Regions from separate parts of the Klebsiella grimontii genome, predicted to be linked through region 1. Evidence: predicted binding sites of a transcription regulator. Region 1 holds the regulator's gene; each other region holds the start of a gene.
What was found. Region 1 encodes LexA, which represses DNA repair genes until DNA is damaged. Its sites were predicted from a motif close to TNCTGTATGTACATACAGNA; they were not measured.

Region 1 (2,269 bases):
GTATATCGCCGCGCCAGGCGTTTTTCAGCATCGACAGGGATACGCCGCGCAGCGCCAGTACGCGCCGCGCCATAAGCAGTCCGATAAAGAAAGTGGCGTATTCTGCCATGACCGTCGCCAGCGCCGCCCCCTGCACGTTCATATGCAGGCCCATCACCAGCCATAAATCGAGCACAATGTTGAGGACGTTGCCGACCACCAGCAGAATCACCGGCGCTCTGGCGTACTGTACGCCCAGCAGCCAACCCAGCAGAACCAGATTCGCCAGCGAGGCCGGCGCGCTTAGCCAGCGAATCTCAAGGAAGCGTCGGGCCTGTTCAAGCACCGCTTCGCTACCGCCGACAATATGCAGCGCCAGGTTTATCAACGGGATCCTGAAAAGCACAATCGCCAGCCCGGCGGCCAGCGCCAGGCCCAGCGGCTGCACCAGCGCGCGCGCCAGCCGCTGCGGATCCCTGGCGCCAAACGCCTGCGCCGTCAGCCCGGTGGTGCTCATACGCAGAAAAAGGAGCAGCATAAAGAGGAAGCTGGTCGCCGTTGCGCCAACCGCCACGCCGCCCAGATAAATCGGGCTGTCGAGATGACCAATAACGGCGGTATCCACCAGCCCCAGCAGCGGAACGGTGATATTGGAGAAGATCATGGGCAGCGCTAAGCGCCACAGGGCTTTGTCGGCGGCGTTAAAAAGCATGGAGAAAGCGCCTAAATGAGGAAAAACGACGCAGCATCATGCTTCAGATGATGATGCTGCGAGATGAAGAGATTATTGCCAGTTGCCGTTGCGGATAACGCCGACGGCCAGGCCTTCAATAGTAAAGCTTTGTTCGCGAAGGTCGACCACGATCGGCGAGAATTCGCTGTTTTCCGGCAGCAATTCCACGACGTTACCCTGTTTTTTCAGACGCTTCACGGTCACTTCTTCGTCGATACGCGCCACAACCACCTGACCATTGCGCACATCCTGCGTTTTATGGACAGCCAGCAGGTCGCCATCGAGAATACCGATATCCTTCATCGACATACCGCTAACACGCAGCAGAAAATCGGCGTTCGGCTTAAACATGGCCGGGTCCACCTGGTAGTGGCCTTCAATGTGCTGCTGCGCTAGCAGCGGCTCACCTGCCGCGACGCGGCCAATAAGCGGCAGACCGGTTTCTTCTTCCGTCAGCAGACGAATACCGCGGGAGGCGCCGGAAACGATCTCGATTGCGCCTTTACGCGCCAGCGCTTTCAGATGCTCTTCCGCCGCGTTTGGGGAGCGAAACCCCAAGCGCTGAGCAATCTCCGCACGCGTCGGCGGCATGCCCGTCTGGCTGATATGATCCCGAATGAGATCAAACACCTCTTGCTGCCTGGTCGTTAACGCTTTCATTCCGCCCCCTGGGTGTATATACAGTTATGCTGTGAGTATATACAGCTAACGGTGATTTTGGAACCACATTTCACACAAAAATCAGGAGTTTCTTTCCGTTTTGCGAGCAGCTACGACAAGACTTAGCGGTAGTTCGCCCACAGCAGCGTTCCCCACGCGATCAGCGCGATGATAATCGCCAGCAGTACCGCCGCCGATCCCATATCTTTCGCTCGCCCCGAAAGCTCATGATGCTCGGGACCGATACGGTCAACCACCGCCTCAATCGCGCTATTGATAATTTCAACTATCATCACTAACAGGACCGAGCTAATGAGCAGCACCCGCGTGATGGCATCGACGTCTAACCAGCAGGCGATCGCCACGGCAATAACGGCCGCGATGCCTTCCTGACGAAATGCGGCCTCATTGACCCACGCCGCACGGAATCCTTTCCAGGAATACCCGGCCGCTTTAATAATTCGGGTTAACCCAGTGGTATTATTGGCCATCAAACAAACCTTTTTATGTAAATGACGTCAATGAGTGTACGCGTTTGCCGCGTTACAACGGAAATTTTGCGCACTTTCTGTTATTCTTGCGGCGCATTTGCATGATTAACCAGAGGCTTCACATCGTCTATGTCTGGCTGGCAACGAATTTACTATAAATTACTGAATTTACCATTAAGGGCGCTGGTAAAAAGCAAGTCGATTCCGGCGCAACCTGCGCAGGAATTAGGCCTGGATACCTCGCGTCCCATTATGTACGTCCTGCCCTACAATTCGAAGGCGGACCTGCTGACGCTGCGCGCGCAATGTCTGGAACATGAGTTACCGGACCCGCTGGAGCCGCTCGAGATCGACGGCGCCCTGCTTCCGCGCTACGTATTTATCCACGGCGGGCCGCGCGTGTTCA
Region 2 (2,269 bases), on a different replicon from region 1:
GTACCCAGATCCTGTCCAGCGCGTTAACCGCAGCAGCGATAATGTCCCGGGTATCGCGCGTTGGCGTACTCAGTTTTTCCGTCGAGATATTTCCGTAGTACGGCTCTTTGACGGCGAACGGCGAGGTTTTGATGAATGCGGAAATGTGCCGGCAGTACTGGCGCTCACCGCGCAGTTTTTCAGCTGCCCGCTCAGCGTACTGACATATGGCCTGGCGGAGCTCATCATAGGTGGTGATCCGCTGCCCGAAGCTGCGACTGCAGACGATCTGCTGTTTGGGCGGTGTTGCTTCCTCCAGCGAAATGCAGCTCTCTCCGTTCAGCTCCCGGACCGTTCGCTCGAGTACCACGTTAAAGTTTTTCCGGATGAACGTCGGGTTAGTCAGGGACAGCTGCAGCGCCGTGGTGATCCCCATCACTTTCAGTTTCTTCGCTATCCGGTTTCCAACCCCCCATATTTTTTCAACCGGCTGCAGGGATAGCAGCTTTGCCGTTCGCCGCGGATTGGCCGGAGTCAGCGCCAGCACGCCGCGGAATTGCGGCCACTCTTTTGATGCCCACTGCGCCGACTTCGCCAGCGTTTTTGTGGCGCCGATACCGACTCCGATCGTCAGACCGGTGCCATTGCGAACGTGCTCACGCAGCTGCGTGCCGAAGGCTTCCAGGTCCATACAGTGGCTGATACCGCTGACGTCCAGGAAGCATTCGTCGATGGAGTACTGCTCAACGCGGGGAGATAACTCTTCCAGCAGCGCAACCACGCGGTTACTGAGGCTCGCATAAAGCTCATAATTACTGGAGAACACGTACAGCTTCTCAGGGAACTGTGTGGCCTTCAGCTGGAACCACGGGGTGCCCATCTTGATGCCCAGTCGGCGTTTGGCTTCCGCGCTTCGGGCGATTACACAGCCATCGTTATTACTAAGGCAAACCACTGGTTTTCCTCGCAAATCAGGGCGAAACACCTTCTCGCAGCTGGCATAGAACGAATTCACGTCGGCCAGGGCGTACATCAGTCCGTATCCCGTGTTTTATGAATAAACGCGGTCACCACGCCAAATATCTGCAGCGTTTCCGGGTCCGGGTACAGGTTAGGATAAGCCGGGTTCATCGCCTGCAGGGCAGGGCGGGGGGTCAGCAGAAGCCGCTTGACGGTAAACTCCCCTTCAATCTCGGCAATAACGATATCGCCATGCCGGGGTTTTTCCGCTTTATCGACGACCATCAGATCGCCGGAGTACAGACCGATGTCCGTCATCGAGTTTCCGATGGCCCTGACGAAATAGGTCGAGTGGCGCCGGCGAATACAATACTCGTTGAGGTCCAGTTCTGATTCGGTGTAATCGGCTGCAGGGGAGGGGAAACCTGCCGCGCATCGTTCAGTGAAAAGCGGAAGAGTGAGTATTCCGGGGTTGAGTGCTGCAGATGTGAATTTCACCGTCTTGTTCCCTTTTACTGTACATATATACAGTAATTATTTTACCGGCTGCTTGTTTTTGCAAGCCTCTTTACGCCTCCCCACGCTAACCCCCTGCTGTGATGGCGAAAAAAAGTGTCATGTAACAAAAACGCATGCCAGGACGGCACTGACCCCGTTATCCTGTAATATACTAATATCAAATGAATTTCATTCCCGAAGAGGTCTTTATGTCACCCGGCTTCAGAAATGTTCTCCGGTTTGCCGGCGTCCCGGTCGACAGCAGTGAACCTGTACGCAGAAAATACGGCAGTCAACTGATTGGCATTGTCACCGTGTGCCTGCTTCCGCTTCTGGTGTTCGACGTCCCGCTGTGGATCTTCGTGGTGTCGCAGGTTATCTGGGGGGCGGGGGTTTATATCGGCCTGTCCCTGGTCGGAGGCAAGCCCCGGCCACGCTGATATTCTTTTCACTCTGCTCAAAAAAAGAACAGTTAACGCGACGCCTGCCTTATGGCTCTTCTCCGCCAGCTGCCTCCAGGTTATCCACAGAGTTAAACAGACGCTCTGTGGATAGCGGGTTCCCGAAAGTTTCTTCCGCCGTTCACCCGTTCTCCTGTGCGTCCGCTGCCGCACGGTGCCTGTGTGGGCGCCTTTACCTTTCCTGCCCGGTACTTCAGAAAATAATGATGTCGCGCTGCTCCGCATCGATGCCGCGCCTGGCGCGGGAATAGTCACTGCCCGGAGCCAGTGTGCCGCGCCCGGGCGGACACGGGACGGGCGGCTTTTCCGCTCCTGTCCGGCGTTGTTGTGATTTTACGCCATCCACTCGCCTTTTGAGGAGCGCCCTTCAA
Region 3 (2,269 bases), 1.4 Mb from region 1:
CGGCCGGCAGGTAGTCAAACAGCGTCGGCGGCGGCTCGCCCGGGCCGCGGCCCGACAGGTAGCGCGAGTAGTTTTCAATCCCCGAACAGTAGCCCAGCTCGTTCATCATTTCGAGGTCGAACTGCGTACGCTGGCTTAGACGCTGCTCTTCCAGCAGCTTGTTGTTCTCCAGCAGCACCTTACGCCGCTCCGCCAGTTCCACTTTAATCTCTTCCATCGCCTGGACGATGCGCTCGCGCGGGGTGACGTAGTGGGTCTTCGGGTAGACGGTGAAGCGCGGGATGGTCGACTCGATATGACCGGTCAGCGGATCGAATAGCGACAGGCGCTCAACTTCCTCATCGAACAGCTCAACGCGCAGCGCGACGTCGTCAGATTCCGCCGGGAAGATATCAATCACTTCGCCGCGCACGCGGAAGGTACCGCGCTGGAATGCCTGATCGTTGCGGGTATACTGCAGCTCGGCCAGGCGGCGCAAGATAGCGCGCTGGTCAATGATCATGCCCACCGTCAGGTGCAGCATCATCTTCAGATAGAGGTCCGGGTCGCCCAGGCCGTAAATAGCGGAGACCGACGCCACCACCACCACGTCGCGACGCTCCAGCAGGGCTTTGGTCGCCGACAGACGCATCTGTTCAATGTGTTCGTTCACCGACGCATCTTTCTCGATGAAGGTGTCCGAGCTTGGTACGTAGGCTTCCGGCTGGTAGTAGTCGTAGTAGGAGACGAAATACTCCACCGCGTTCTCCGGGAAGAACTCTTTCATCTCGCCGTAAAGCTGCGCCGCCAGGGTTTTGTTCGGCGCCAGCACCATCGTCGGGCGCTGCAGGTCAGCAATAACGTTGGCGATAGTAAACGTTTTACCTGAGCCGGTTACCCCGAGCAGCGTTTGATGCGCCAGGCCATCTTCCAGCCCCTCTTCCAGGCGACGAATGGCTTCCGGCTGGTCGCCGGAGGGACGGAAAGCAGAATGCAGCTTGAACGGTTTACTCATCAATCAGAACCTGAAGAAGGGTTGAATGGCAGGTGTTTAATTCTACTCGTCAGCTCAGCTTTTGCCAATAAAAAATACTGGATATAAAGCCAGTATCCTATTATCGTATCCGGGCTAATTCGCGCTTTTTACCGCCAACATGGGCAAATAAAAAGCGCTTTACGGGATAATCCGCCACTCTGTAGGGTTATCCCCAAAAAGTATTGTCATTTAACATTTGTCAAGCGAGAGGATGAATGTTTTATGGCAGCCGGTGACACTTTTCTTACAGGCATTGCTTTTATCTAATCAATTGATATTTAATATAATTTAATAAAAGACGGGTTTCGCGTCAATTCGCCCGCAGGCCGCGTACTCTCTAGCTTACCGCAAGTTTTCTAACTCTAATGCACAAGGTTATCCACAGGAATAGTGGATAACTGTCTGCAGCCCATGACCCGTGCCACCCGCACAAAACCGATCGCCTCGGCAAAAACCGTCGCGAAAAAAATTAATTGAATTTTTTTTGCTGTTTATCGAGGAAGAGCAGCGAAATTTTTTGCACCACATTTCAGCGCGCGGGCACCGGGAAAGTGCAAGGTCGATCCGCTTTCGCCCGGCAGCACCTGTATAGACCAGCAAATACCGAGAGTTCTTTTTCCTGGCAAGAGATTTGCAGAATCTTCTTGTCGCCTGCTATCCCAGGAAAGGAGAAAACGTCTATGTTGAGTCTACGTGCCGTGAATCACTATTACGGAAGCCAGCACACGCTGTGGAATGTCGACCTCGAGCTCAGGCCCGGTAAATGCACCTGCGTAATGGGGCTTCAGGGGATGGGTAAAACCACGCTCGTCAACTGCATTACCGGCCATCTGCCGGTGGCCAGCGGCAGTATGACCTGGCAGGACGGCGGATCGGCGCCCTATGACCTGATGCCGCTCTCCGCGCAGTCGCGCAGCGCCATCGGCATTGGCTACGTCCCGCAGGATAAACGGATCTTTTCGCAGCTGAGCGTCGAGGAAAATCTGCATATCGCCCTCGCGGCGGGCGGCGAACCGGCGTCAGCGGTCGCCGGAGAGATTTACGATCTGTTTCCCGAGCTGTACGCTCTGCGGCAAAGTAAAGGGATTACCCTGACCGCCGACGACCAGTACCAGCTGGCGCTGGCGAGAGCGCTGATAACCCGCCCGCGCCTGCTGATCCTCGACGAGCCTTCGCGCGGCGGCGGCCAGCGTTTCCTGCACAAGCTCGGGGATTTACTGATGCGCCTGAACCGCGATATTGGCCTGACGGTGC

Region 2: umuD (translesion error-prone DNA polymerase V autoproteolytic subunit) is a predicted target of LexA. The motif match lies at 1,453-1,472, and genes of this name have one in related genera.
Region 3: uvrB (excinuclease ABC subunit UvrB) is a predicted target of LexA. The motif match lies at 1,070-1,089, and genes of this name have one in related genera.

The regions. Positions count from the first base shown of each region.
Region 1 covers NZ_CP169721.1:5,331,038-5,333,306, forward strand. The annotation lists gene dinF (MATE family efflux transporter DinF) at 1-691, opposite strand, end outside; gene lexA (transcriptional repressor LexA) at 764-1,372, opposite strand; gene ACE3MN_RS24985 (diacylglycerol kinase) at 1,495-1,863, opposite strand; gene plsB (glycerol-3-phosphate 1-O-acyltransferase PlsB) at 1,993-2,269, shown strand, end outside.
Region 2 covers NZ_CP169722.1:158,757-161,025, reverse strand. The annotation lists gene ACE3MN_RS27690 (Y-family DNA polymerase) at 1-1,012, opposite strand, end outside; gene umuD (translesion error-prone DNA polymerase V autoproteolytic subunit) at 1,012-1,437, opposite strand; gene ACE3MN_RS27680 (hypothetical protein) at 1,647-1,877, shown strand.
Region 3 covers NZ_CP169721.1:3,891,234-3,893,502, forward strand. The annotation lists gene uvrB (excinuclease ABC subunit UvrB) at 1-994, opposite strand, end outside; gene ACE3MN_RS18310 (ABC transporter ATP-binding protein) at 1,696-2,269, shown strand, end outside.